Regions from separate parts of the Nakamurella alba genome, predicted to be linked through region 2. Evidence: riboswitches for the same ligand, from Rfam matches in the RefSeq annotation. Region 2 holds a riboswitch; each other region holds the start of a gene.

Region 1 (9,366 bases), on a different contig from region 2:
CGCATGCCGACCGGACCCGACGGCGGGTGAGCCGTCGGGCCCGGCCGACACCGCGGTCATCGGTCAGCCCTTCGCCGCGCGGAACCCGGCGTCGAGGTCGGCCAGGATGTCGTCGATCGACTCGGTGCCGACGGCCAGCCGGATCAGGCCGGGGGTGACACCGGTGGTGAACTGCTCGGCCTCGGACAGCTGCGAGTGCGTGGTCGAGGCCGGGTGGATGACCAGCGACCGGACGTCGCCGATGTTCGCCAGGTTGGTGAACAGCTCGAGCGCGTCGGTGAAGGTCTGCCCGGCCTCCACACCGCCCTTGATCTCGAAGGAGACGATCGGGCCGCCGCCCAGCGGTGCGTACTGCTGCTGCAGCGCGTGCCACTTGCTGGACTCCAGCTGGGGGTACGACACCGACTCGACCTCGTCCCGGCCCTCCAGGAAACGGGCGACGGCCAGCGCGTTCTCGTTGTGCCGCTGCACCCGCAGGCTCAGCGTCTCGATGCCCTGGGCGAGCAGGAAGGCGTTGAACGGGGAGATCGCCGGCCCGATGTCGCGGAGCAGCTGCAGCCGGGTCTTGAAGATGAACGACACGTTGATGCCGAACAGCCCGTTCGGGCCGAGATCCCGGGCCCAGACCAGGTTGTTGTAGCTCGGATCCGGGTTGTTGAAGTTCGCGAACTTCTCCGGGTCGGCGCTCCAGTCGAAGGTGCCGCCGTCCACGATCACGCCGCCGATGGCGGTGCCGTGGCCGCCGAGGTACTTGGTCGCCGAGTGCACCACGATGTCCGCGCCGTGCTCGATCGGCCGGATGAGATACGGGCTGGGCACCGTGTTGTCGACGATCAGCGGCACGCCGTTGCGGTGCGCCACGTCGGAGACACCGCGGAAGTCCAGCACGTCCAGCTGCGGGTTCGAGATCGACTCCGCGTAGAACAGCTTGGTGTTCGGCCTGACGGCGGCCTGCCAGGACTCGAGATCGTCCGGATCCTCCACGAAGTCGACGCTGATGCCGTACTTCGGCAGCGTGTAGTGGAAGAGGTTGTAGGTACCGCCGTAGAGCCGCGGCGAGGACACCACGTGGTCACCGGCCTCGGCGATGGCGAGGATCGCCAGCGTCTCGGCCGCCTGGCCGGACGCGACCAGCAGCGCACCGGTGCCACCTTCCAGGGAGGCGATCCGCTGCTCGACGACATCGGTGGTGGGGTTGTGGATCCGGGTGTAGATGTTGCCGAGCTCCTCCAGCGCGAACAGCTTGCGGCCGTGCTCGCTGGAGTCGAAGGCGAACGAGGTGGTCTGGTAGATCGGCAGGGCCCGGGCCTTGGTGGTGGGATCCGGGGTCTGGCCGGCGTGGATCTGCCGGGTCTCGAAGGACCAGTTGGGGCTCATCTCTCATCTCCTGTGACGTGAGGGCGGGGCAGCGACCATGCCCGCTCCGCCGGGGATGACGGGCGGGGACGGGTCGCTGATACAACGAGGACGGATGGCCGCCATGTCCCGGATACCGGGGCGCGGCGGGTGCTGCTGGGTTCCTGGACCGCCCGGTGCGGGGCGGCAGGATGCGGCCTTCGGACCACTACCCCGGGTACGTCGGCCGCACTGCGGACGCCGGAGAATTCAGTGGCGGCAACACATTCGACAGGACACAGCTGCGCTCCTCCGGGCGGCCAACTGGGCCGGCCAGGTGGCCGACCCGCGCTTGCGGAACCCGGATCCGGGCTCCGCCAGGTCAATCACCCGGGGCACCCCACCGCGTGTGGAGGGTTGCCGGCCAGCGAGCCGGGGCTTGTCACTGGCACTCATGACCTGACGCGAGTGTAGCGAACCGGTGTCGCCGGGGCACCGGGTGTCTTGACCGATGGCTGAACACGCGTTTAGCATGCTGAACATGCGTTCAGCGCAGGACGACGACCTGACCACACGTGCCCGGATCCGGGACGCGGCGATCACCCTGTTCGCCACGCACGGTTTCGCCAGGACGACCGTGCGCGCCATCGCCGCGGCCGCCGGCGTCTCGCCGGCGCTGGTGCTGCACCACTTCGGGTCCAAGGACGGCCTGCGCGCGGCCTGCGACGCCCACATCTCGGACTTCTTCGCCGCCTCGGTGGACGAGGTGGCGGGCGCCGACCTCTCCACGCTCGCGGAACTGATGTCCGCCAGGCCCGCCGAGCCGCTGCACGGCTACGTGCGGCAGGCCCTGGTCGAGGGCGGCCCGTTCGCCCGCCGCTTCTTCGACGGGCTGGTGGAGCAGACCCGGCGCTACCTGGTGCTGGCGACCGAGCGGGGTGACGTCCGGTCGGCCGGTGACGACACCGGCCGCGCCCTCGCGCTGGTGGTGATGAGCCTGGGCACCCAGTTGCTGGCCGACTACCTGGCGCCGCCCGGCACGCCGGCACCGGCGGCGCAGGTCGCCGCCGCGGACCGGGTGGCCCTGCCGCTGGTCGAGCTGCTCACCCATGGGCTGTTCACCGACAGCCGATTGCTGGACGGCTATCTCGCACACCTGCACACCCGCCAGGAGGAACCGTGACCGGGACCGCTGCTCTGGAGATGAAAGGTGTCCGGAAGACGTTCGGGCACGTGGTCGCACTGGACGACCTCGACCTGACGGTGGGCACCGGCGAGGTGCACGGCTTCCTGGGGCCCAACGGCGCCGGGAAGTCCACCACCATCCGGGTGCTGCTCGGCCTGCTCCGGCCGGATGCCGGGTCGGCCCTGCTGCTGGGTGGTGATCCGTTCGCCGACGCCGTGGCGCTGCACCGCCGGCTGGCCTACGTCCCCGGCGATGTCACTCTCTGGCCGAACCTCACCGGCGGCGAGGTGATCGACCTGCTGGGCCGGTTGCGCGGCCCGGTCGAACCGGCCCGACGGGCGGATCTGCTGGAGCGCTTCGAACTCGACCCCCGGCGGCGCGGCCGGACGTACTCCAAGGGCAACCGGCAGAAGGTGGCGCTGGTCGCGGCGCTGGCCGCCGACGTGGAGCTGCTCGTGCTGGACGAGCCGACCAGCGGGCTGGACCCGTTGATGGAGGCCGTGTTCCAGGACGAGATCCGGCGGGCCCGGGAGCGCGGCACGACCGTCCTGCTGTCCAGCCACATCCTGTCCGAGGTGGAGTCGCTGTGCGACCGGGTCAGCATCGTCCGGGCCGGTCGGGTGGTCGAGACGGGTTCCCTGTCCCAGCTGCGTCATCTCACCCGGACCTCGCTGGCGGCCGACCTGGACGCCGTCCCTGGCGGTCTCGACGCGCTGCCCGGAGTGCACGACCTGCGGGTCGAGGGTTCCCGGGTCGAGCTGGCGGTGGACTCCGACCGCCTCGGGCCGGTGCTCGAGGCGTTCACCGCTGCCGGGGTCCGGACGCTGACCGCGTCCCCGCCCACGCTCGAGGAGCTGTTCCTCCGTCACTACCGCGAGGAACCGGCCACCGGCGGCGCGCGATGACCTCGGCGGTGGTGGGGATCGGTGCTCCGCCGGGAACGGCCGGGCGGGGTGGGCCGCTGACCGGCCTCGGCCCGCTGCTACGGCTGTGCCTGCGCCGGGAGCGGATCCCGTTGCTGTGCTGGGTGATCGGGGTCGGGCTGGTGGTCGGCACCAGCTTCCCGGCGATCGCGGCGCTGTACCCGGAGGCCGCCGCCCGGGCCGACCTCGCGATCGGGGTCGGGTCGAACCCGGCCACCGTCGCGATCACCGGCCCGGTGTTCGACAGCTCGGTGGGCGGGCTGTCGGCCTGGCGGGTCGGGGTGATCGGCTCCACCGTGCTGGCGCTGATGGCCGTGTTCACGGTGGTCCGGCGCACCCGCGGCGACGAGGAAGCGGGCCGGACCGAGCTGCTGGCCGCCACCGCGGTGGGGCGCTCCGCGCAGCTCGCCTCCGCGGTCCTGGTCGCCGCTGCCGCAGCGGTGGCGGTTGGTCTGCTCGGGCTGCTCGGCGCGCTGTCCACCGGGTCGGCGGTCACCGGGTCTCTGCTGCTGGTCGCCGCCCTGGCCGGTTGCTCCTGGGTGTTCGCCGCGGTGGCGGCGCTGGCCGCGCAACTCGCCGGGTCCGCCCGCGGGGCAACCGTGCTGGCCGGGACCGCCGTCGGCGTGGCATTCCTGCTGCGCGCCACCGCCGATGGATCCGACCTGCCGTGGCTGCGGTGGCTCTCCCCCATCGGCTGGGTCGAGCAGCTGCAGCCGTTCGCCGCGAACCGGTGGCCGGTGCTGTTGCTGTACCCGGCCGCGGCGGTGCTGTTGCTGCTGCCCGCGGCCTGGTACCAGCGCCGCCGGGATCTGGGTGCGGGACTGCTGCCCACCCGGCCCGGTCGTGCCGTGGGCCGGCTGTCCGGGATCGGCGGTCTCGGGGTCCGGCTGCAGTGGGGATCCGCGGCGGGCTGGGCGGTCGGGCTCGCGGTCGCCGGGGCGGTGCTCGGTGGGGTGGCCGGCGGCGCCGATCAGCTGCTGCAGGGCAGTCCACAGATCCAGGAGCTGTTCCGCCGGCTCGGCGGCGACGGCGGGATCTCCGCGGTGGTGCTGGCCGCGATCGGCGGGTTCGTCGGGATCGCGGTGGCCGGGCAGGCGGTGTCCATCGCCCTCCGGCTGCGCGCCGAGGAGGAGGCGGCCCGGACCGAGCTGCTGCTGTCCTGCCCGGTGAGCCGGACCCGGCTGTTCGCGGTGCAGCTGCTGTGGGTGGTGGTCGCCCCGGCCGTGTCACTGACCCTGTGCGGGCTCTCCGCCGGTGTTGCCCTCGGCGCCCGCGGCGGCAGCGGGGCCGGTCTCGGCGACGGACTGTCCGCGCTGCTCGTGCAACTGCCCGCGGTCTGGGTGATGGGCGGGATCGCCCTGCTGCTGGTCGGTCTCGCGCCTCGCGCCATCGGAGTGGCCTGGGCGGCGGTCGGCGTGGCGCTGCTGCTCGGCCAGCTCGGCGACCTGCTGCGGCTGCCGCGCTGGGTCATCGACCTCTCGCCGTTCGGTCACCTGCCGCAGCTGCCCTCGGCGGCGATGGACTGGACCCCGGTCCTGGTGCTGACCGGGATCGCCGCTGTGCTGGTGATCGCCGGGCTGCTCGGATTCCGGCGCCGCGACGTCGGCTGATCCGGTACGCGTCCCCGCGTCGTGTGTCTGCTGTGGCTGCCGCCGGACGGATCCGCCGGTCCCGGTGGCACCGCCGGCACCCTCCGCCGTCCCGGTGACCCCCGACGGATCAGCCGGTGGTGCCCGTCGGGGCACTTCGTTCGGCCGCGACCAGCCGGTCGGCATGACCCCGGGCCACCGCGCGCAGCTCGGACTCCGGGTCACCGCCGGTGGCGCCGGCCTCGTAGGCGAGCCGGAACAGCTGCTCCCCCATCGAGTCGCCGGCGGGCAGTGGCACCTGCACCCCGTACTTCACCGACCGGGCGCCGAGCTTGGCGGCAAGGGCGACCGCCGGTTGCCCGAGGGCGACCCCGGACAGCACCGAGGACCGGCCCTCCGCCTTCTTCAGCTCCACCCAGCGGACCTGCTGGTCGGCCGCGGTGTCGACGGCCTCCGCATCGGCGTACACGTGCGGGTGCCGGCGGATCAGCTTGTCCGCGAGGTCGCCGGCGACGTCGTCGATGTCGAAACCGCCCTCCGCAGAGGGCGTCTCGGCCGCGATCCGGGCATGGAAGAGCACCTGCAGCAGCACGTCGCCGAGTTCCTCACGGATCGCCCGCTCGTCCTGATCCTCGATCGCCTGCAGCAGCTCGTAGCACTCCTCGACCAGGTACCGGCCGAGGGAGGCGTGCGTCTGCTCGGCATCCCACGGGCAGCCACCCGGGGATCGCAGCCGGTCCATCACCTCGACCGCTCGCCGCAGTCCGTCGCCCGGTAGCCCGTTGGTCTCGCTCACCGGCCCCATTATCCGGGCGGTGGAACCAGCCCGGTGCGGGCTCAGGCCGGCGCGGCGGTCAGCCCGGTCCCCGGCGCAGGTACGTCCGGGACAGCGGCGAGCGGATCCGGCACCACCGACACGGAGACCGGGTCCCAGAGACCGAACCGTGGGTTGACCTCGATCGCGGAGGTGGCTGCGACGGTGGACAGGATCACCCGTTCCACCTCCAGCAATCCCTCGAGCCCGCTGCCGAGCGTGCCGAGCTGGATCACCTGCTGCTGGGACGAGCGGGCCGTGATGAGCGCGACCACCACACCGTTGGCCTGCGGCACCACCACGACGTCGCCGACAGCGGCGCGGAACAGGCCCGCCGCCCCCTCGACCGCATGGGCCTCGGCCGAGCTGATCACCTGACTGCCCCGGCGGCCGCCGGTGGCGTCCATCAGGGCGACGGCGTTGCCGGGGTCGGCCTGGATCGCCGACCGCAGCGCGATGCCCGCGGCCCGGTCCGGCACGACCACACCCTCGTAGGTGGTGGAGACGACGTCGGTGGTCACGGCTCCGCCGGTGGCGGTGGCGATCTTGCTGACCAGCACCAGGTCGCCGAGGGTGGCCGGGACGTCGGCGAGCGGGATCTGCAGCGACTGCGCGACCGCCGCCGGATCGATCCCGGACGACTGCACGGTCTCCTGCACCTCCCCCGGCGTCACCGAGATCCCGGCCGCAGCGGCGGCCTTGCCGATCAGGTGGCTGCGGATGACATCGGTCAGCTGGGTGCGGTTCGCGCTCTGCCGGGACAACGTCGTGGAGGTGCCGCCGGCCTGCTCGTCGATCACCTGCTGGACCCGATCGCCCAGCGCGGACTGGCTGTACCCGATGCCGTCGAACTCGGCGGCCGACCCGGGATCCGCGGTGCAGGCGGCCAGCCCGGGCAGGGCGACGGCCAGCACCAGCAGCGCGGTGCGGATCGGGCGGCGCGCCCGGCGGGTCTGCGGCAGCGCAGCGGACAAGGACGTCGTCGACCTCACCGGCACCCCTCTCGGTTCCTCGGCTGCGAGTCAGACTGCCACAGCCGCAGCGGATCCGCGCCCGGAGACGATCATGGGAGGCCGGCGACGGCACCCACGTAGATGGGCGTCAGTACGCCCCGCCGCTGGAGGTCACGGCCTTGAGGGTCTTGAACAGGATGACCAGGTCGCCGGTGATGGACCAGTTCTCGACGTAGTAGGTGTCGAGCCGGACGGTGTCCTCCCAGGAGAGGTCGGACCGGCCGGAGACCTGCCAGAGACCCGTCATGCCCGGCTTGACCAGCAGCCGCAGCATCGCCTCGTCGCCGTAGACGTCGACCTCGGAGCGCAGCGGCGGCCGCGGCCCGACCAGGCTCATGTCGCCCCGCAGCACGTTGAACAACTGTGGCAGCTCGTCCAGCGAGTAGCGGCGCAGCACCTTGCCGATCCGGGTGATGCGCGGGTCGTCCTGCATCTTGAACAGCACCTGGTTGCCGGCGTCCCGCTGCGCCTGCTGCAGCGCGGCCAGCCGCGCCTCGGCGTCGACGACCATCGAGCGGAACTTGACCATCCGGAAGGTGCGGCCGTTGACGCCGACCCGCTCCTGCCGGAAGAACAGCGGACCACGGTCGGTGCACTTCATCGCGACGGCGATGCCCAGGATCACCGGGCTGAGCAGCACCAGCAGCAGCGCGGCACCGATCATGTCGAAGGAACGCTTGAGCACCCGGTTCGCACCGCGGTAGGTGGGCCGGTCGACGTGGATCAGCGGCAGGCCGGCGACCGGCGTGGTGTGCACCCGCGGGCCGGCGATGTTGGTCAGGGCGGGGGCGAGCACCAGGTCTACCGAGGTCTTCTCCAGCTCCCAGCCGAGGCTGCGCACCCGGCTCGGGCCGAAGGAGGCGGTGGCGGTGACGGCGACGACGTCGATGTCGTGGGCGGCGGCGACCTTCGCGACGTCGTCCAGCGAACCGAGCACCGGGATGCCGTCGACGTTCCGGACGGCCGACGGGCCCTCGGTGGTCAGGCCGGTGGCAGTGGGATCGGGCTGGGTGCAGATGCCGACGACGCGGTAGCTGGACAACGGGGCGCGGCGCAGATCGGCGACCAGCTCGCGCACGGTGCGCACGTTGCCGACGGCCAGCACCTGGGAGACGTAGCGACCACCGCGGCGCTGTACGTGCAGCCAGCGGCGCCACAGGTAGCGGGTGGCGAGCAGGGCCAGCAGGCCGGCCGGCAGCATCACCAGCACGTAGACCCGCGGCAGGTGCAGGTTGAACACGTAGGAGCAGATCGCGGCGAGGCCGAAGAAGCCGACGCTGGTCTGGACGACGCGCTTGTACTCCTCGGCGCCGTGGCCGACGACGGACGCGTCCCGGCTGCCGCCCCAGAGGAGGACCAGGGCCCAGGCCGCGGCGAGGCAGGCGGTCAGCAGCAGGTAGGCGCCGTCGACCGGGTCGCGGGACACCTGCGAGGAGAAGACGCCCATGTGCACGGTGTGCGCGCCGGCGCCGGCCCAAATGATGGCGACGAGATCGGTGAGAGCGAGACGGCGGCCGTAGCGGACGGCCCACGGCGTCTTGGCCGGGGCGGTGACGGTGAGCGGTCCGGTGGCGACCTCCGCGGAGCGGGGGGCGGTGCCGGTCTGCTGGAACTCGGCCGTACGCGGACCCCGCTGCGTGGGTACAACGTTCGGCACTCCGGCGTTGTGCACACCGGCGGGCGCGTCGACGCTCACCAACAGCTCCTCTTCGGTATCGATGTCATCCGCGTCCGCACGGAGCGAACCTGAAGGTTCCAGCACCTGTGCGGACTGCCTGACCGGATGATCGACCCCGACAGCGGTCATCCTTACTGCGGTGAAACTTTAACGCTCCGTAAGGTCGGAACCAAGATGGATTCCGCCGATCACCCGTTCGGGACCCAAGGACTGCCCGTCCGTGACGCGGGGCTCCGGCAGGCCCGTCGCAGGCCCCCGATCGCGTCGATCTCCGTCCCACGAACCGGGCGGGCCCGGCTGCACGGCCGCTCGATCCGCGGGCACCGCCGGCGCGATCCGGCACCGGCAGCACGAAGAGCGCCGGTCATGTCCGACCGACGCCCTTCGACCACAGGTGGCAGGGACTCAGGTGGCGATCGCCCGGGCCGGCTGCTCCCCCGTCGGCGCGTCCGCGCCATTGGCGATGGCGGCGAGCACCCGGCGGAGCTGGGTGGACGAGGTGTGCACGGTGTAGGGGAAGTACACGACCTCGACACCGACGGCGGCGAAGTCGGACTCGAGCTTCTCGCCCTTCGGCGTGCCCCGCCAGTCGTCACCCTTGAAGATGTGGGTGAAGCCGATATCCCGCCAGGAGTCGAGCTTCTCGCGGGTGCGCTCGGCGTACACGTCGTCGACGAAGCGGACGCTGCGGACCACCTCGAGACGCTCGGCCAGCGGGATCACCGGCTTGACACCCTTGGTGAGCTCGCACATCTCGTCGGAGACGACGCCGGCGACCAGGAAGTCGCAGCGTTCCTTGGCGTGCCGCAGGATGTTGAGGTGACCGAC
Region 2 (9,366 bases):
GCGAGACCGAGAGCGAGGCGCAGGATCTCGCACGGCACGTGCGGAGCCAGCAGGTCAGCGGGCAGAGCGCACTGCGGCTGGCCGAGCAGCTGTGGAACGTCGACCTCAGCGACCGCGACCCGGACGGACCGCTGCCCGAGTTCGACCCGGTGCCGGGCGAGAACACCCTGGCCAAGGGCCGGGCGAGCGTGCGGATGAACCGGGATCCGATCGAGGTCTCCCGGCAGTGGCGGGCGCTCGCCGAGGCGAAAGGCCTGTCGTTGCGGGAGACGGTCATCGAGACCAGCTCCCGGCAGAACTTCATCGGCACCCCGGAGTCGGTGGCCGAGACCATCGACTCCTACGTCCAGGCCGATGCCTCCGACGGGTTCATCCTGGTCCCGCACCTGGTGCCGGGCGGGCTCGCCGAGTTCGCGGACACCGTCGTGCCGCTGCTGCAGGAACGTGGCGTCTACCGGACCGAGTACGAGGGCACGACCCTCCGAGACCACCTGGGCATCTCGGTGCCGCAGCGGTCCGAGGGCGCGAGCCTGGTGTCGTAGGAGCGACCGGTGTCCTAGGACCGCCGGGTGTCCTGGGACCGCCGGGGCCGGGCTCAGGACCTCTCGTACGGGATCCTGTGCCCGGCCTCGATCGCCACCGGCAGCCGGTTCCCCGCCGGCGGCAGCGGGCAGGTCGCGAGATCGGTGTAGGCGCAGGGCAGATTGGACGCCCGGTTGAAATCGATCAACACGGCGCCGTTCTCGTCCGGAGCTGCGATCTGAACGGACCGGTTCGCCGCGTAGGTGGTCACGCCGGAGGTGGCATCGGTGAACAGGGCCATGAAGCTCCCGGGGGTCGCCCCGTTGAAGACGGTCAACCCGAGAGTCTCACCGGAGAGCTCGAACTCGACCCGCCCGGGCGCGTCGTACACGTGCTGCAGACCCTCGACCGAGGCCCCGACCGTGGTCGGTCGCGGCTCGTCGAAGGGCACGAACCGCCCGGTCACGGCCCACCGCGGATCCGGCGCGAACGCCGGGGTGCCGTGATAGGCCACCCGCAGGTCGTTGTCGGGATGCCGTGGCCGCAGGATGTCGTACCCACCGCGCCTGGCGATCTCCAGCACGACATCACCCCACACCGCGTTGATCCCGCCGCGCTCCGGGATGGGATCGAACCGGTGCTCACCGGTGATCACGACCCCGTCCACCTCGAGCCGGTCCTCCGGGTCCAACCGCACCAGCACGCCCTCGGCGGCGGTCGACCAGACACCGGGGGCATCGGCGAACCGCTCCGGCTCCGCGGTGAGGAAGTGCAGCGAGGTGATGGCCAGGAACCCGTGCGGATCGGCCAACCGCGCCTCCTGTGCGGCGTGCCATTCCTGCCAGGCGGCGGTGAAACCGTCGACGCCCCGGTCGTCCGTCGAGGCGATACCGACTGCGGTGCTGCTCATGTGGCAAGTCTACGCTGGTGCCATGTCCGACACCGCTCCCGCACTTGACCTCTCCCTCGACGACGCCGGCGCCCTGGCACCGCTGGTCTCCGCGCAGGAGGCCGCCGACCGCATCGCCGCCGGGGCCTTCCTCGTCGACACTCGTTCCGAAGCCGGACGTTCGGCGAACGGCGAGGTCCCCGGCGCGACCGTGATCGACCGCTTCCAGGTCGACGCCCTCTTCGACGCGGACTCCCCCACCCGTCTCCCCCAGGTCACCGGCCCGGACACCCCGATCGTGGTCCTCTGCGGTTCGGTCCGCGGCTCCGGCCCGGTGGCCGCGGCCCTGATCGCGAAGGGCTTCACCGACGTGGTGCACGTCGAGGGCGGTTTCCCGGCCTGGAAGGACGCCGGACTCCCTGCCGACCCTCCGGTCGCGCCGCAGGGCTGAACCGCGGCTCAGTCGAAGTACCCCGCCACGTCCACCGCGCCGCCGGCGTCGACGAAGTCCCGGCCGACGGCGGATCGCAGGGCGGGATCGGACAGGTAGTCGAGTGCGGTCAGTGCGAGGCCGATCGCGCCGTGGACCGCCGCTGCGTCGCCGGCGGCGGATCCCGCCGCCGCCTCGAACTCGCGGGTGTGCAGGGCAACCTCCGGCGGGCTGACCGCGATCATCGGGTGGATGCCGGGGATCCGGACGCTGACGTTGCCGAAATCTGTGGATGCGGCGAGGATCTCCGGCACCACGCCACCCGCCAGGGCGGTCCGGCCGAGCGCTTCCTGGTGCACCGCCCAGCGGGCGGCCAGCGGGCCGTTCGTCCGGACCGGCAGGCTGAACGGCACCGGGTCCCAGGTGAGTTCGGCGCGGGTGCCGGTGGCCAGCGCGATACCGCGGGCGATGTCCTCGAGCCGCTCGGAGAGGTCCTTCAGGGTGGCCGGATCGGCGGAGCGCACGTAGTACTCCACCGTGGCCCGCTCCGGCACGACACTGGGCCGGTCGCCGCCCTCGAGCACGATGCCGTGCACCCGGTCGCTGGGCGGGATGTGTTGCCGCAGCAGCCCGATCGCCTGGTAGTTCAGCACCACCGCATCCAGTGCGTTGCGCCCCAGGAACGGGCTCGCCGACGCGTGCGCGGCGGTCCCGTGGTAGGTCACCCGCAGCTGGCGGCGGCCCAGGAACGGGTGGTCGACCACGTCGTACCCGAAGCCGTGCACCATGATTGCGGCGTCCACCGCGTCGAAGAATCCGGTGCGGGCCAGGATCTCCTTGCCGGAGTTGCCCTCCTCCGCGGGTGTGCCCAGCAGCAGCACACGCCCGGGCAGACGCAGCCCGGCGGCGACCGCCCGGTGCAACCCGAGGAACGCACCGACCGCGGCAGCGGCGATCAGGTTGTGACCGCAGGCGTGGCCGATCTGCGGAAGCGCGTCGTACTCGGCCAGGATCGCGACGGTGGGCCCGCGATCCGGGTCCGGTGCGCCGTCGTCGGGACCCTCGGCGGTCAGGCCGGCCCGGAAGGCGGTGTCCAGGTCGTGCCATCCGACGGCGGCGGGGATGCCGTGCCGTCCGAGCAGGGCCGTGATGATGGCCACCGAGCGGTGCTCCCGGAACGCCTCCTCGGGATGCGCATGGATCTCCCGGCCCAGTGCCACGATCTCTTCCCGACCCGACTCCGTCGCGGCTCGCACGGCCTCCACCGTTGCGGCTCCGGCCCCGGCGAACGGGGAATCCAGTGGCGTGAACGCTGCCCGCTTGCGGTCCGTCGTGCGACCCAGCGCATCCAGGAAGGCGGTGCTGATCGGACGCGGTCCCCCGGTGCCGTCCGTCATTGCGGGACCGGGAGAGTGTTCGGCGCCTGGAAGCACATACCTGGCAACCTATCTCATAGTGACAGGGTGAACCGATTCACTCCTCGGATGCTTGCACGGGCCCGGTACAGGTCCTACTGTCGGGGTAGGTGACGAGTTCCAGCCACTGGCCCGGCAGGCTGGACGGCAACCCTTCGACTCGATGGGGTGCCCCGGGATCACACCTGGCACGGCGTCGGAGCGATGCCGGGCAAGCGACGTCGACGGAAGGACCCGAACCGTGTCCGGTTCGCTGGAGATGACCACCCTGCACGCGGTGCTGCGCCGCGAGATCGACCTCTGCGTCACCGCCGGCGCGCTCTGTCGCTCCTGACATCCCCAGCCACCAGCCCGGCCGGGGCGACCTGTCGTCGCCGCGCGGCCGGGATCACCGACCCCGGAGGTCTCATGTCCACCCATATCCACCTCGGCCTCGCCCTCGACGGCGCCGGTTGGCATCCCGCCGCGTGGCGTGAGCCGACATCACGTCCGGCAGAACTTTTCTCGGCCGGCTACTGGACGGATCTCATCTCCACCGCGGAACGCGGAACGCTGGATCTGGTCACCATCGAGGACTCACTGACCCTGCAGTACGACCGGGTCGACCGGGAGGACGACCGGACCGACGTGGTGCGCGGCCGGCTGGACGCCCTGCTCATCGCGGCCCGCGTCGCGCCGGTCACCCGGCACATCGGCCTGGTGCCGGTGGTGACCACCACGCACACCGAGCCGTTCCACGTCTCCAAGGCCCTCGCCACCCTCGACCACACCTCCCGGGGCCGGGCGGGATGGCAGGTGCGCACCGGCGGTTTCGGCCGTGAGGCCGCCCAGTTCGGCCGTCGGGAGATCCCGGCGCTGGACCTGGAGGCACTGGAGCCCGGCGAGCTGCCCGCCTTCCTGGTCGACCTGTTCGACGAGGCCGGCGAGGCCATCGACGTGGTCCGCCGGTTGTGGGACAGCTGGGAGGACGACGCCGAGATCCGCGATGTCGAGCACCGCCGCTTCATCGACCGCGAGAAGGTGCACCACATCGATTTCGTGGGCAGCGGGTTCAGCGTCCGGGGACCGTCGATCACCCCCCGGTCGCCGCAGGGCCAGCCGGTGATCAGCCTGCTGGCGCACCGGCGCGTGCCCTACCTGCTGGCCGCGGCGCACGCGGACCTGGTGTTCGTCACCCCGACCGACGACGAGCGCGCCCGCGGGATCCTCGCCGAGGTCGGCGACGCGGTCGTGCAGGCCCGGCAGTCGCCCGAGCCGCTGCAGGTCTGGGCGGACGTAGTGGTGTTCCTCGACGGTCCGGACGAGTCGGGTGCGGACCGGCTGCGGCGCCTGGACGGCCGCGTACCACTGGAGACCGAGACGCTGGTGTTCGCCGGGTCGGCCGCCGACCTGGCCGACCGGTTGCAGAGCTGGAACACACTGGGATATCACGGATTCCGACTTCGACCCGGCGTCGCCACCGATGACGTCCCGCGGATCGCGGACGATCTGGTGCCCGAGCTGCGTCGCCGCGGGCAGCACCGCGAGACCTACCCCGACACCAATCTGCGCGGGCTGATCGGCCTGCCCACCTCCGTGCCCAACCGGTACGCCACCGCCTGACAAGGACCACTGACGATGAGCACACGCAAGCAGATCATCCTGGGCGCCTACCTGGGCGGCGTCAACCACCACACCGCGTGGTGGGACGAGCGGGCCGGCAGCCAGATCGACTTCAGCACCTTCGAGCACACCGCACGCACCGCCGAGCGCGGCAAGTTCGACTTCTTCTTCCTGGCCGAGGGTCTCGCGCTGCGGGAGCGGGCGGGCCAGGTCTTCGACCAGGACATCGTCGGCCGCCCGGACACCCTGCCGGTGCTGGCGTCGATCGCCGCGGTCACCACCCACCTCGGTCTGGCCGGCACCATCAACGCCACCTTCAACGAGCCGTACGAGCTCGCCCGGCAGTTCGCGTCGCTGGACCACCTCTCCGGCGGGCGGGCGGCCTGGAACGTGGTCACCTCGTTCGACGCGTTCACCGGCCAGAACTTCCGGCGCGGCGGGTTCCTGGACCGTGCGCAGCGGTACGAACGGGCCGAGGAGTTCATCGCCACCGTGCGGGAGCTCTGGGACTCCTGGGACGAGGGCGACCTGGTCGCGGACAAGGAGACCGGTACGTTCCTGCGCCGGTCCGACGCCGGCAGCTTCCGGCACGCCGGCCCGCAGTTCGACATCCACGGCCGGTTCACCGTCCCGCGCAGCCCGCAGGGCCGGCCGGTGCTGCTGCAGGCCGGGGTGTCACCGCAGGGTCGCGACTTCGCGGCGGCCAACGCCGACGCGATCTTCTCGCCCTACGGCCAGTTGCCGGAGGCGGCCGACTTCTACCGGGACGTCAAGGCCCGAGTGGTCGCCGCCGGCCGGAGCGCGGACGATGTCAAGATCCTGCCGTCGGCCGGCTTCGTCATCGGCGACACCGCGGCGGAGGCCCGGGAGAAGTACGAGGAGGTGCGCCGCGGTCAGGTCACCGGGCAGACGGCGTTGATCCTCCTGGAGCAGGTCTGGAACCGGGACCTGTCCGCCTACGACCCGGAAGGCCCGCTGCCGGACGTGGAGCCGGACGCGGACGCCCCACAGATCATCCAGGGCAAGGCCTTCACCTTCCAGGATCGCTTCGAGACCGTCGCGAAGTGGCGGCAGGTGGCCGAGACGAAGAACCTGAACCTCCGCGAGCTGGTCATCGATCAGTTCGAGCGCGGTCCGTTCGTCGGTACCGCCTCCGAGATCGCGGCCCAGATTGATGATTTCGTGCAGAACGACGGTTCGGATGGGTTGATCATCGGGTCGCACCTGGTGCCGTGGGGCCTCGACGACTTCGTCGATCAGGTGGTGCCCTTGCTGCAGGAGCGCGGTTCGCTCCGTGCGGACTACACCGGCTCCACCCTCCGGAACAACCTGGGACTGCCCGCGGTGCGGTCCACCGAGTTGGTCTGAGGCGGTCGGGTAGATGACCCGGTACGGGTCCGTGCTGGACACCATCGGCCGCACCCCGCTGATCCGGCTCCGGCGGGTGACCGAGGGGATCGACGCCGAGGTGTACCTCAAGGCCGAGCAGTTCAACCCGGGCACGTCGGTCAAGGACCGGACGGCGCTGTGGCTGGTCGACGACGCCGTGCGGTCCGGTGCGCTGGGCCCCGGTGGCACCATCGTCGAAGCAACCTCCGGCAACACCGGTATCGGCCTCGCCCAGGTGGCCGCCGCCCGCGGCTACCGGCTCGTCGCCGTCATCTCCGACCGGATCTCGGTCGAGAAACGGCTCACCCTGCTCGCCTACGGGGCCGAGGTGGTGTTCGGCACCGCGGGTGTGCCCCGGGAGGATCCGACCTCCGTGCACTCGACCGCGGTGCGACTGGCCGCGGAGATCCCCGGCGCGTGGCGCGCGGACCAGTACGACAATCCGGCCAACCCGCGGGCGCACCGTGAGCGCACCGGACCCGAGATCTGGGACGACACCGAGGGCAGGGTCACGCATTTCGTCGCCGGCATCGGGACCGGCGGTACCATCACCGGCGCCGGCGGGTACCTGCGGGAGGTCTCCGGCGGGACGGTCACGGTGATCGGGGCCGATCCGGTCAGCTCCTCCTACGGCGGTGGCGACGGGAGCCCGTTCCTGGTCGAGGCGTCCGGCCACTACCGCCATCCGGACACCGCGGAGGATGTCTGGCCGCTGTCGTACGACACCGGCGTGGTGGACCGGATCGAGCGCATCGGTGACCGCCAGTCGGTGCTGACCGTCAGGGATCTCGCACGCCGCGAGGGCATCCTGGTCGGCGGTTCGACCGGCCTCGCCGTCGCCGCCGCCCTGCGGGTGGCCCGCGACCTGCCACGTGACGCCGTGGTGGTCGCACTGGGGCCCGATTCCGGCCGGGCGTACCTGTCCAAGTACCACTCGGACGACTGGTTGCGCACCAACGGTTTCCTGGAGGACGGGACCGGACCTCTGGTGTGCGACGCCGCTCCGGCCGACGCGGCGACGTTCCCCGCACTCGACCACACCTCAACCGTCGGCGAGGCGCTGCTCTGGCTGGCCGACCGGACCGGACCGGCCGCGGTGCGACTCGCCCGACCCACCGATGATCTCGCGCCCGCCCTGGCCGAGATCCTCGGCACGGTCCGTGCGGAACAGCTGTTACTGCTGCCGGATCGCTCCGTCACACTCGACGCCGTCCTGGACCAGGTGCCACCGGCGCTCGGGGTCGGGGAGAGCGCGGCAACCGCGGTGCGCAGGCTGCGGGAGCTGGGTCAGGACCATGGCCTGGTCGTCCGCGACGGGCGCTTCGCCGGCCTCGTCACGGTCGAGGGCCTGCTCCGGGCCGGCAGCGCAGTCCCTGTCCCCCACCGACCGGTCGCCGCCCTGCACCTGTCCTGATCCGCGCCCCTCCGTTGCACCGACGACCTCACGAACGGATCCATCACCATGCCCGCCCTGCCCCTGTTGCATCCCCGCGTCATTGCCGAGGAGCCGGCATCCTCTGCCGAGGAGCTGTTTTCGCCGTCGACACCGGGCCGGTTGCCGGCCGCCATCCGCTCGGCGATCGCCTACCGGATCACCCTGCGCGCCGACCGCCCCGATCTCGCCGGCCCGTATCGCGACCGGATCAACGACACCCTCGCCGCCACGTTCACCCGGAAACCCACCGACCCCGGCCGCCTACCCCCGATCATCACTGCCCTGCTGGGGGTTGCCGACGCGCCCCGGCACGGGTTCCGCGCCGCCGCCGGTGCGCTACGCGTCGAGCACGGGTTCACCCATCGCGACCTGACAGACCTCGAGAACGTCGTCTCGTTCGTCCGGGACCAGATCGACCCGGCCCGGGCCTGACCCCCGGGAGCTCAGGCGCTGCGCACCAGGTTGGGTCGGGCGGGCAGCTCCAGGCGCTCGCGCAGGGTCGATCCGGCGCCCGGTCCCCGCACCACGCCGCGGTCGCGCAGGGCGGCCACCAGATCGGGCAGATGGTCGATCAGGCCGGCGTCGCCGCGGCCGTCGAGCAGGATGTAGCCGTCGACCGCTCCACGCCGGAACCGCCCGGCGAGTTCGTCGGCCACCTGTTCGACAGTGCCCGGCACCACCCAGTTCCCGCCGCTGCGCGCCTCGGCCCGCAGCACGGAGAGCACAGTGGCCCCCGGTGCCAGCGCCACTTCGCGCAGTCGTTCGAAGCGTGTGCGCCGGCCCTTGACCTGTTCCGCCTCCGGCAGCAGGTGCACCGGGAAAGGATCCGCGAGGTCGTGACCGGAGAGGTCGATGTGACCCATCATGGCCTCGATCATCGCCCGGCCGCGGACCACGTCCACCGCCTCGTCCAGCTCGTCGGCCAGCGCGACCGCCTCGGCATGCGTCCGGCCGATGATGGGGCGCACCCCTGGAGTCAGCCGGATGTCGTCCGCGGCACGGCCCGCCGCGACCGCGCCACGCCGCAGGTCCTCGCGCATCTCGCGAGATCCGTCCTCGGTGGGCTGCGGGGTGAAGACGACCTCGGCGAACCGGGAGGCGAGAGCACGCCCGGCCGGGGACGATCCGGCCTGCACCAGCACCGGATGTCCTTGCGGCGAGCGCGGGAAGCTCAGCGCGCCGTGCACGGAGAAGAACTCCCCGTCGTGGGCCACCTCACGGATCCGGTCCGGCCGGAAGGTGGGTGGTGTTCCCGCGGTGAGGGCATCGTCCGCCCAGCAGTCCCAGAGTTCGGTGACCAGACCGACGTACTCCGCTGCCCGCCGGTACCGGTCGTCGTGTGCGGGCAGGGATGTCCCGAACTTCTCCTCACCCCCGGCCGAGGTCACGATGTTCCATCCGGCCCGGCCGCCGGACACGTGGTCCATCGAGGCGAGGTGCCGGGCCGTCTGGAACGGGTGGGTGAAGGTCGTCGAGATCGTCGCGACCAGGCCGATCCGCTTCGTTTCGCGGGACAGGGCGGACAGCAGCGTCAGCGGTTCCAGGGGCGGGGAAGGCGGTGCCGTGCCTGTGGTGCGGGACGCCCGGAACTCGTAGTTGTCGGCCACCAGCAGGAAGTCCAGACCGGCCTCCTCCGCGGCCCGGGCGTCGTCGACGAAGCCGGCCAGGGGTTCACGACCGCTGC
Region 3 (9,366 bases), on a different contig from region 2:
GCCGCGGATCTGCACGTCGTCCTGCTCGGCCAGTCGGGCGACCAGCGCGGTCAGCTCGTCCAGCGCGGCCTCGGCGGAGGTGGGCAGTCCGGAGGTCCGGCGGAGCACGGTGAACGCGGTGTACCGGATGCCGGCGTTGATCTCGCGGGCGGTCGGTCGGGTCCGTTCCGGGCGTGATCCGGTTCCGGCGGCGGCGCCGGTGTCACTGGTCATGCCCCCATCTTCCCCGCTCCGGGGAGTGGGATGTGCCGCGCGGGGTGTGGTGAGCGTGACCCGGTGAGGGGCGTCGCACGAACCGGTCCCGCGGACGGGGTGGCGGTGCAGGTCGCGAGTGGCTCGGTCGCGATCGGTTCAGGACTGCGACGACGGCGAGGCGATCAACGGGGCGACCGCCGCCCTGGCGTCGGCGACCACGGCGCCGAGCCCGGTGCCGGCCAGGTGGGCGCCGACGGCGAGCAGCCCGGGCGGCAGCCCGGCGCGGAGGGCGCGCACCGTGTCCCGGTGGCCGGTGCCGAACCGGGGGACCGTCGCCGACCAGCGGGTGAGTGCCGTGGCGTGGACCGTGCCGAGCGGCACCCCCATCAGTGCGGCCGCGTCCCGGGCGGCGAGCGCGGGCAGCTCTCCGTCGTCCGGCGTGCGGTCCCCGCGGCCATACGACAGGCGCAGCACGTGCCGGTCCGGGCCGGCGGCCTGCGCCAGCCAGTCCCATTTCGCGGTGGCGTGGGTCAGTGCCTTCGCGGCGATGCCGGGCACGTCGGCCGCGACGAGCAGGCCGGTGCCACGCGGAGCGGCGCGCAGATCGGGTCCGACGACGACGAGGGTGACCAGAACGACGTCGGTGGTGTCGGTGGGCAGGGTCACCGCCGATGCGGGGCCGAGCAGGGCGGCGGCCGGGCCGGCGTCCGTGGCCAGCACCACCAGGTCGGTCAGCAGCTGTGCCCCGGCGACCGACACCTGCCACGCGGTGCCCGCACGGGACAGCGCCAGGGCCGGTGTGCCGGTGCGGATCTCCCCGCCGGCGCCGGCGATCTGCGCGGACAGTGCCTCGACCAGCGAGTACATGCCGCCGCGCAGGCCGGCCACCGCGGACCCGGCGCGGGCACCCGCTCCGCCACGCAGGGCACGGACGGCAGCGGCGAGTGATCCGTGCTCGGCCAGCGCGGGCAGCAGCCTGGGGTTCAGCGAGTGCGTCTCCAGGCCGTCCGGGTCCGCGGAGTAGACACCGCCGGCCACCGGCGCGACCAGCCGGTCCAGGGCGCGTCGGCCCATCCGGGTGCGGACCAGGTCGCCGAGGGTGCCCGGGCCGGTGCCGGTCCGGCGGGGCAGCACCCGGTCCACCGCGGCGCGCAGGGCACCCGGGGTGCCGAGCACCCGGCGGACGTCGGCGGCCAGTGGGCGACCAGGGATGCCGAGCAGCCCGCCGGCCGGTAGCGGTGCGGCACCGGCGGCGTGTCTCACCCAGGCGCCGGCCGGGTTCGGGGAGACCACCCGGTCCTGGAGCCCGAGGTCCGAGACCAGCTGCGCCACCGCAGGTGTCGCCGTTGCGAAGGATTCCGCCCCGGCGTCGAGGTCGAGCCCGTCGACGGTGTGTCGGGCGACGGTGCCGCCGGGGGCGGGGGAGGCCTCGAGCACGATCGGGGCGCGTCCGGCCCGGGCCAGCTCCCAGGCCGCCACCAGTCCGGCCACCCCGCCGCCGATCACCACCGGGCGGCGGCCCTCGCCGGCGGAGGCGGGCCGGGTCACTGCTGGTGGACGAACTCGACCAGGCGGGTCAGCACGTCCGGGTCGGTGTCCGGCGGGACCCCGTGGCCGAGGTTGACCACGTGCCCCGGCGCCGCCCGCCCGGCCTCCAGCACCCGCCGGGTGTGTCGCTCCAGGGCGTCCTGTCCGGCGAACAGCAGGGCCGGGTCGATGTTGCCCTGCAGCGGGGTCGTCCCGCCGAGCCGGCGGTTCGCCTCGTCCAGCGGCAGCCGGTGGTCGACGCCGATCACGTCGGCGCCGGTGTCCCGCATCGCCACCAGCAGCTCGGAAGTTCCGACACCGAAGTGCACCCGCGGGACCCCGAGGTCGGCCACGCCCGCCAGCACCCGGGCGGAGTGCGGCGCGACGAACTCCGTGTAGTCGGCGAGCGAGAGCCCCCCGGCCCAGGAGTCGAACAGCTGCACCGCCGACGCCCCGGCCAGGATCTGGCCGCGGAGGAAGGCCAGGGTGATGTCCGCCACCCAGGACGCCAGCGCGTGCCAGGTCTCCGGGTCGGCGTGCATCAACGCCTTGGTGCGCAAGTGTTCCCGGCTCGGACCGCCCTCGACGAGATAGCTGGCCAGGGTGAACGGGGCGCCGGCGAAGCCGATCAGCGGCACGCCGCCCAGTTGCTCCACGGTCAGCGCGGCGGCCTGCTCGACCGGGGCGAGTGCTGCGGGGTCGAGATCGGGCAGCGAGGCCACGTCGGCCGCCGTCCGCACCGGCGCGGCCACCACGGGGCCGGTCCCGGGCACGATGTCGACGTCGATCCCGGCCAGCTTCAGCGGGACCACGATGTCGCTGAACAGCACCGCGCCGTCGACCCCGTGCCGGCGGATCGGCTGCAGGGTGATCTCCGACGCCAGCTCGGGGCGGAGGCAGGAGTCCAGCATGGCGACCCCGGCACGCACCGCGCGGTACTCCGGCAACGACCGTCCGGCCTGCCGCATGAACCACACCGGCGGCGTCGACGGACGGTCCCCGCGCATCGCCCGGACCAGCGGCGCGGACGCCGTCCGCCCGTCGACGAGCGGGTGGGTGGCAGGCAGGCCCCCCGCGTCGGGGCCGGCGTCGCCGCCGCCGGTCGCGGCGGTGACGGGGGCGGAGAGCGGGGGAGGTGGTGTTCCGGGCATGGTGCTGCCATCGTCCCAGACCCCGGCCGGTGACCTGCCCGGACCGGCCCCCGGACCCTCCCGGGTCGACACGGTTAGGCTGCCCTAAGTGGGTTCTTGCAGGTCAGAGGCGTTACCATCGTTGACATGCTCATGGTTCTCGGTGCCAGCCACCATGACCTGGAGCTCTCCGAACTGGACCGGCTCTCCGCCCGGAGCGCGCAGCTGCGATCCGGCATCGCCGAGCTCGTCGGGTCCGACGACTCGCCCGTCGCGGGCGGTGTGGTGATCGCCACCTGCAACCGGCTGGAGATCTATCTCGACACCGCCCGGTTCCACGACGCGATCGACGCGGTCACCGCCCTGGTCGCCGACGTGGCCGGGCTCGATCCCGCCGACGCCGCCTCCTCGTTGAAGGTCCGGGTCGGTGCGCCGGTCGCGGCCCACCTCTTCACCGTCGCCGCCGGGCTGGACTCGATGGTCGTCGGGGAGGCGGAGATCTCCGGGCAGGTGTCCCGGGCGCTGGCCGAGTCGCAGGCCGCCGGCGCCGCCACCACCGTTCTCAACTCGCTGTTCCAGAAGGCCTCCCGCACGGCCAAGAAGGTCGCCTCCGCGACCTCGCTCGGCGGTGCCGGCCGGTCCGTCGCCTCCGTCGCGCTGGACCTGGCCCTGGCCGACGGATCGGTGCCGGCATCCGCACTGATCGTCGGCACCGGCGCCTACGCCCGGGTGGTCGCCACCGCGCTGCGGGCCCGCGGCTGCGCCGAGTTCCTGGTGCACTCGCCGAGCGGCCGCGCCGAGGCCTTCGCCGCGACCCACCACGCCACCGCGATCGACGCCGACGGCCTGGTCAAGGCGGTCGCGACCGTCGACCTGGTGATCGGCTGCAGCGGGACCGGTCGCCGCAGCCTGTCCGACGAGGTGGTGGCCGAGGCCGTCGCGCTGCGCGAGAGCCGGCTCCGCGTCCTGGATCTCGCGCTGCACTCGGATCTCGGTCCGGGGGTCCGCGGGATGGACGGCGTCGACGTCACCGACCTGCACACCGTGGCCGAAGGGGTGGCGCCGGAGCACCACGACACCGTGGTCGCCGCGCAGGACATCGTCATCGACGCGGTCGCCCGCTTCGAGGAGGACCAAGCGGTCCGCACACTGGACCCGGCCGTCGTCGCGCTGCGCGAGCACGTCTCGTCCGCCGTGCAGAAGGAGATGGGCCGGTTCCGGTCGAAGTACGGGGACCTGTCCGACGACCTGGCCGCCGATGTCGAGCTGGCCATGCACCGGGTGACCCAGTCACTGCTGCACACGCCGACCCTGCGGGCCCGCGAGCTGGCCCGCACCGGCAGCGGCCAGGACTACGTGCAGGCGCTGCACACCCTCTTCGGGATCCGGCTGCCAGACGGGTCCGACCAGCACAGCTGACCGCCCGGGCGTCATCGGGCCCATGGTTGCGGCACCGGACAACTGAGCGGCACCGAACAACACAGCGGCACCGGACAACGTAGAGGCACCGGACAACGCAGCGGGCCCGGTCGGAGAACTCCGACCGGGCCCGCTCTTTCGTTTCTCAGACTTCGTGTGTCAGCCGCGCATCACGCCAGGCCGGTGGCCTCGAACGCGTCCAGGGTCGGCTTGATGGTGGCGGTCGGGCCGACCTTGTCGGCGATCGCGTCCAGGGTCTTCAGTCCGTCGCCGGTGTTGAAGATGACGGTCTCGGCATCGGGGTCCAGCTTGCCGGTGGCCAGCAGCTTGCGGAGCACGGCCACCGTGACGCCACCGGCGGTCTCGGCGAAGATGCCCTCGGTCCGGGCGAGCAGCTGGATGCCCTCGACGACCTCCTCGTCAGTGACGTCCTCGACGGCACCGCCGGTCCGGTTCACCACGTCCAGGACGTAGGGGCCGTCGGCCGGGTTGCCGATCGCCAGCGACTTCGCGATGGTGTCCGGCCGGACCGGCTGCACGAAGTCCTGGCCGGCCTTGTACGCCTGCGAGACCGGCGAGCAGCCGGTGGCCTGGGCGCCGAAGATCTTGTACGGGGTGTCGTCGACCAGGCCGAGGGCGGCGAGCTCGGTGAAACCCTTGTCCACCTTGGTGAGCTGCGACCCGGAGGCGATCGGGATGACGACCTGCTGCGGGATCCGCCAGCCCAGCGATTCGGCCACCTCGTAGGCCAGGGTCTTCGACCCCTCGGCGTAGAACGGCCGGACGTTGACGTTGACGAACGCCCAGTCCTCCTGCTCGGCGGCGATCTGCCCTGCCAGGCGGTTGATGTCGTCGTAGTTGCCGTCGACGGCGATGAGCGTGCCGCCGTACGCGGCGGTGGTCAGGATCTTCTGCTGCTCGAGGTTCGACGGGATGAACACCACCGACCGGATGCCGGCCCGCGCGGCCGCCGCGGCCACGGCGTTCGCCAGGTTGCCGGTGGACGGGCAGGCCAGCACCTTGAAACCGAGCTCGCGGGCGGCGGCCAGCGCCACCGCGACGACGCGGTCCTTGAACGAGTGCGTCGGGTTGCCGGAGTCGTCCTTCACCCACAGGTTGCGCAGACCCAGTTCCCGGCCGAGGTTCTCGGCCTTCACCAGCTTCGTCGCGCCCGGGTTGATGTTCGGCGTCGAGGCCACGTGCGAGGGCACCGGCAGCAGCGGCGCGTAACGCCAGATGTTCTGCGGGCCCGCCTCGATGGCCGCGCGCAGCTCGTCGCCCCGGAGCCGGAACTCGTACGCGACCTCGAGCGGCCCGAAGCACTCGGTACAGGCGTAGCTGGGTCCGAGTTCGACCCGTGCGCCGCACTCGCGACAGGACAGGGCGACGGCGGCACCGAGATCGGTACCGGACAGGACAGCAGTCATGACGAGGCCTCTCTGCTCATCTTCCCCGTTCGTGACGGGACGGAATTGGCACCTTCGGTCGATGGCCTCGCGAGCTGAGCTCGAAGAACGCGATCATCCGACGCGGTTGCCGGGGCTTCAACGGGCCGTATCCCTCTGCCCCTCTGGATGAGGTGTATTCGGTTGTGCGGCTGATCCTACATGGGCACTCGGTGCCGTTGGACTAGTCGGCGCTCGTGGTGGTGTCGAGAGCGGTGGCGATCTGGTCGGTGACGTGCTTCCAGTGCGTGCGCTGCCGGTCGCGGGCGGCGGCGTCGGGGAGGCGCTCCTGGTGGAACCCGATGCCGGTGCGGTCGTCCCGGTCGTCCAGGGTCAGCTGGATCGTCGAGTCCGGTCCGCCGGCGTCCTGCAGGGTCAGCCGGATCCGGTATCCCGGGTGGTAGGAGCGGATCTCGCCGCTTGCGCCGCCGTCCAGCACGAACCCTTCGCCACGATCGGTCGGCAGTGCTCCGTCGACGGGTGTGCCCAGCCACAGGGCCAGGCCGTCCGTCGAGGTGAGGAGCTCCCACACCACCGCTGCCGGGTACGGCACGGTGCTGCGCACCCCGATCTCCCAGCCCGCGTCGCGGGTGAGTCCGGTGGTGTCCGTCGGCGTCTGTCCGAGGCTGTCCATGGTCGTCTCCTTCGCTCGTCGGTGCTGCTTCGATGTAACCGGTATAGTGGTTACATGCACGGTCTGTCAACGATGCGGTCGTCCGACGGGGCGGTCTGGACCTTCGATCCTGGAGCGCTCTCCGCGGAGTTCCTGCTGCTCGGAGGCCCGGACGAGCTGGCGGTGTGGGACACCCTCCGCACTCCGCAGGACCTCGCCGACTGGGCCGGCCGGTGCTCGCTGGCCGTTGCGCCGGTCGCCGTCGACGGCACCGCACTCGCCGGGGCGCGGGCCCTGCGCGATGCGCTGTGGCGGGCCTTCCGGGCGCGCATGGCCGGCGGCCGGATCCCCGACGCGGACCTCGCGACGATCAACGCGGCCGCGGCCGTGCCGCCACTCGCCCCGGTACTGGACGGCGCCGAACGATCGCTCTGGCAGCAGCCGGCCACCGGCGCCCAGGTCGTGGCCGACGTGGCCAGGGACGCCGTCCGGGTGCTCGGCGGGCCGCTGGCCGACCGGATCCGCGAGTGCGCGGCGGACGACTGCGCCCTGGTGTTCGTGGACACCTCCCGGACCGGCGCGCGGCGCTGGTGCTCGATGCAGCGGTGCGGGAACCGGTCCAAGGTCCGGGCCTCCCGGCAGCGCGGTCGCGAGGACAGTGCCTGACGGATCGGGGCTGTCGGCGACGACTGGCAGGATGGCGACGTGCCGACGGCGACCCCCACACCACCGCCCCCGCTCGTCCTGGTGACGGGCGACGAAGGGTTGCTCGTGGACCGTGCGGTCAGCCGGACCATGGCGGCCGCGCGTGCCGTCGATCCCGAGGTCGAGCGCCGCGACGCGACCGGTGCCGGGCTGAGCCCGGCCGAGTTCGCGGACCTGGTGGCGCCCAGCCTGTTCGCCGAGCCACGCGTGGTGATCGTCCGTGGCGCGCACGAGGTCTCGAAGGAGACCGCCGCAGAACTGCTGCGCTACACCACCGATCAGGTGGACGGGGTGGTGCTGCTGGTCCAGCACGCCGGCGGGGCCCGCAACAAGCCGCTCGCCGACGGTCTTCGCAAGGCCGGCGCCGCTGTGCTGACCTGCGAGAAGGTCACCCGTCCCGCGGAGCGGATCGACTTCGTGCGCAACGAGATCCGGTCCGCCGGCGGCACCACGTCCCCGGACGCGGTGGCCGCGCTGGTGGACGCGGTCGGCTCCGACCTGCGCGAGCTCGCCGCCGCCGCTGGCCAGCTGGTCGCCGACACCGGCGGGATGGTCGACGAGGCCGCCGTCCGCCGCTACCACCACGGGCGTGCCGAGGTCTCCGGATTCGCGATCGCGGATCTGGTGATGGCGGGTGACATCCCGGCGGCGCTGGAGGCGCTGCGCTGGGCCCTGGACGTCGGGGTGGCGCACGTGCTGATCGCCGACGCGCTCGCCGACGGCGTGCGGACGGTGGCGAAGGTGGCCGGGGTCCGCAGTGGGAACTCCTACCAGCTCGCCGGTCAGCTGGGCATGCCGCCCTGGAAGATCGACAAGGCCAAAGGTGTGGCCCGTGGCTGGTCCGAGGCGGGGCTCGCCGCCGGTACGGCCGCGGTCGCAGTGGTCAACGCCGAGGTGAAAGGTGCCGCCGCCGACCCGGACTACGCGCTGGAGAAGGCCGTGATCGCGGTCGGCCGGGCGCGTCGGCTGAGCTGACCCTGCCCGCCGGCGGTGGCCGGGTGAGTCACCGGCCCGGCATCGGGTCGGTCATCGATGGTCCCGGCTCTCGACGGTGTCTGCAGGATCGGCGCGACGGACCGGCGCGAACGCAGAAACGGCGCCACCCCCGCGAGGGGATGACGCCGTTCGCGACCGTCGGTGGTCCGGGGCGAATCCGGACCGACCGGGTCAGAGCGCGTTGACCTGCTGGGCCAGCGCCGACTTGCGGTTCGCGGCCTGGTTGGCGTGGATGACGCCCTTCGACACGGCCTTGTCGAGGCTGCGGGAGGCGACCACGAGCTGCGTGGTGGCGGCTTCCTTGTCGCCGGCCTCGATGGCGGTGCGGACGCGCCGGACGGCGGTCTTCAGCGCCGACTTCACGGACTTGTTCCGCAGCCGAGCGGCCTCGTTGGTACGAATACGCTTGATCTGCGACTTGATGTTGGCCACGCCGGATTGCCTTCGTTTCGTCTCGGTGCTGCTGGGATGATGCCCAGGCGGGCACCGCTTCTGTGTTCCAGGTCTGTCCGTGCACTCCTCGGAGCGCACACGGTTGTCCAGAGTACCAGCCGCCCGAAGTGATCCCAAACGCCCTGAACTGCGACGGGACCGGCCACGGCCCGGCCGCTCAGGGACAGGTCAGTGCCTGGGGCGGCGGTGCCCCGCCGGTCTCCAGCGCGGCGATCACCCAGTTCACCACGCCCGGGTCCGCGGGGATGGCGACGTGGTCGGTGACCAGCCCGGGGCACTGGTCCTCGGCAACGATCGACACCACCCGGTCCGCCGGGCCCTCGGGCACCTGGGAAGCGGTCGGCGTCACCGCCGTGTCGGCGGAACTGGACACCACCGCGTACCGCACGGCGCCGTCCAGATCGCCGCCGGCATCGAGCCGCTGCAGTAACTCCGACCCGGCCACCTGGTCGGCGCACGCCGCACAGACCGGGGCCAGCGCCTGCACCTCCGGAGCGGTGGTGCCGTGGAAGGTCGGGGCGATGAGCACGGCCACGCGGACCAGGTCTGCGAGCCCGTTGTCGCGCAGCATCGTGCGGACGATCAGCCCACCCTGCGAATAGCCGACCAGGTCCAGCCGGGCGGACCCGGTCGACTCCAGCACCTGCCGGGCCGCCGCCGCGACCTCGGTCGCCGACGACCCGACGGCATCGGTGCCCTGGTTGCCGTAGTCGACCGCGTAGACGCAGCGCCCGGTCTCCACCAGGGGATAGGCCAGACCGCCGTAGTTCGACGATGCGGTGGAGAAGGTGCCGTGGATCAGCAGCACCGGCGGGACGTCGGCGGTGGGCACGCAGTCCGCGTCGTTGACCCCGTCCAGCCCGACGTCGGGCAGCGGCCACCC

Evidence for each region. Region 2 has a riboswitch for S-adenosylmethionine ahead of GIS00_RS22100 (LLM class flavin-dependent oxidoreductase). Riboswitches for the same ligand answer to the same signal wherever they lie in the genome.
Region 1: another riboswitch for S-adenosylmethionine. It lies ahead of GIS00_RS02250 (bifunctional o-acetylhomoserine/o-acetylserine sulfhydrylase); the one in region 2 lies ahead of GIS00_RS22100 (LLM class flavin-dependent oxidoreductase).
Region 3: another riboswitch for S-adenosylmethionine. It lies ahead of thrC (threonine synthase); the one in region 2 lies ahead of GIS00_RS22100 (LLM class flavin-dependent oxidoreductase).

The regions. Positions count from the first base shown of each region.
Region 1 is NZ_WLYK01000001.1:523,006-532,371, reverse strand. It holds gene metX (homoserine O-acetyltransferase MetX) at 1-60, opposite strand, end outside; gene GIS00_RS02250 (bifunctional o-acetylhomoserine/o-acetylserine sulfhydrylase) at 64-1,377, opposite strand; SAM riboswitch class IV at 1,679-1,795, opposite strand; gene GIS00_RS02245 (TetR/AcrR family transcriptional regulator) at 1,877-2,518, shown strand; gene GIS00_RS02240 (ABC transporter ATP-binding protein) at 2,539-3,426, shown strand; gene GIS00_RS26765 (ABC transporter permease) at 3,423-5,054, shown strand; gene GIS00_RS26760 (MazG family protein) at 5,164-5,829, opposite strand; gene GIS00_RS02230 (hypothetical protein) at 5,871-6,839, opposite strand; gene GIS00_RS02225 (sugar transferase) at 6,949-8,556, opposite strand; gene GIS00_RS02220 (adenylyltransferase/cytidyltransferase family protein) at 8,944-9,366, opposite strand, start outside.
Region 2 is NZ_WLYK01000011.1:10,983-20,348, reverse strand. It holds gene GIS00_RS22120 (NtaA/DmoA family FMN-dependent monooxygenase) at 1-542, shown strand, start outside; gene GIS00_RS22115 (DUF1684 domain-containing protein) at 596-1,432, opposite strand; gene GIS00_RS22110 (rhodanese-like domain-containing protein) at 1,455-1,862, shown strand; gene GIS00_RS22105 (M20 family metallopeptidase) at 1,871-3,238, opposite strand; SAM riboswitch class IV at 3,366-3,480, shown strand; gene GIS00_RS22100 (LLM class flavin-dependent oxidoreductase) at 3,665-4,858, shown strand; gene GIS00_RS22095 (NtaA/DmoA family FMN-dependent monooxygenase) at 4,874-6,226, shown strand; gene GIS00_RS22090 (pyridoxal-phosphate dependent enzyme) at 6,240-7,661, shown strand; gene GIS00_RS22085 (hypothetical protein) at 7,710-8,114, shown strand; gene GIS00_RS22080 (NtaA/DmoA family FMN-dependent monooxygenase) at 8,126-9,366, opposite strand, start outside.
Region 3 is NZ_WLYK01000001.1:962,566-971,931, forward strand. It holds gene hemQ (hydrogen peroxide-dependent heme synthase) at 1-213, opposite strand, end outside; gene hemG (protoporphyrinogen oxidase) at 352-1,743, opposite strand; gene hemE (uroporphyrinogen decarboxylase) at 1,740-2,873, opposite strand; gene GIS00_RS04240 (glutamyl-tRNA reductase) at 3,000-4,271, shown strand; gene thrC (threonine synthase) at 4,442-5,698, opposite strand; SAM riboswitch class I at 5,712-5,852, opposite strand; gene GIS00_RS04250 (SRPBCC family protein) at 5,901-6,350, opposite strand; gene GIS00_RS04255 (CGNR zinc finger domain-containing protein) at 6,405-6,995, shown strand; gene holA (DNA polymerase III subunit delta) at 7,035-8,009, shown strand; gene rpsT (30S ribosomal protein S20) at 8,202-8,462, opposite strand; gene GIS00_RS04270 (esterase/lipase family protein) at 8,641-9,366, opposite strand, start outside.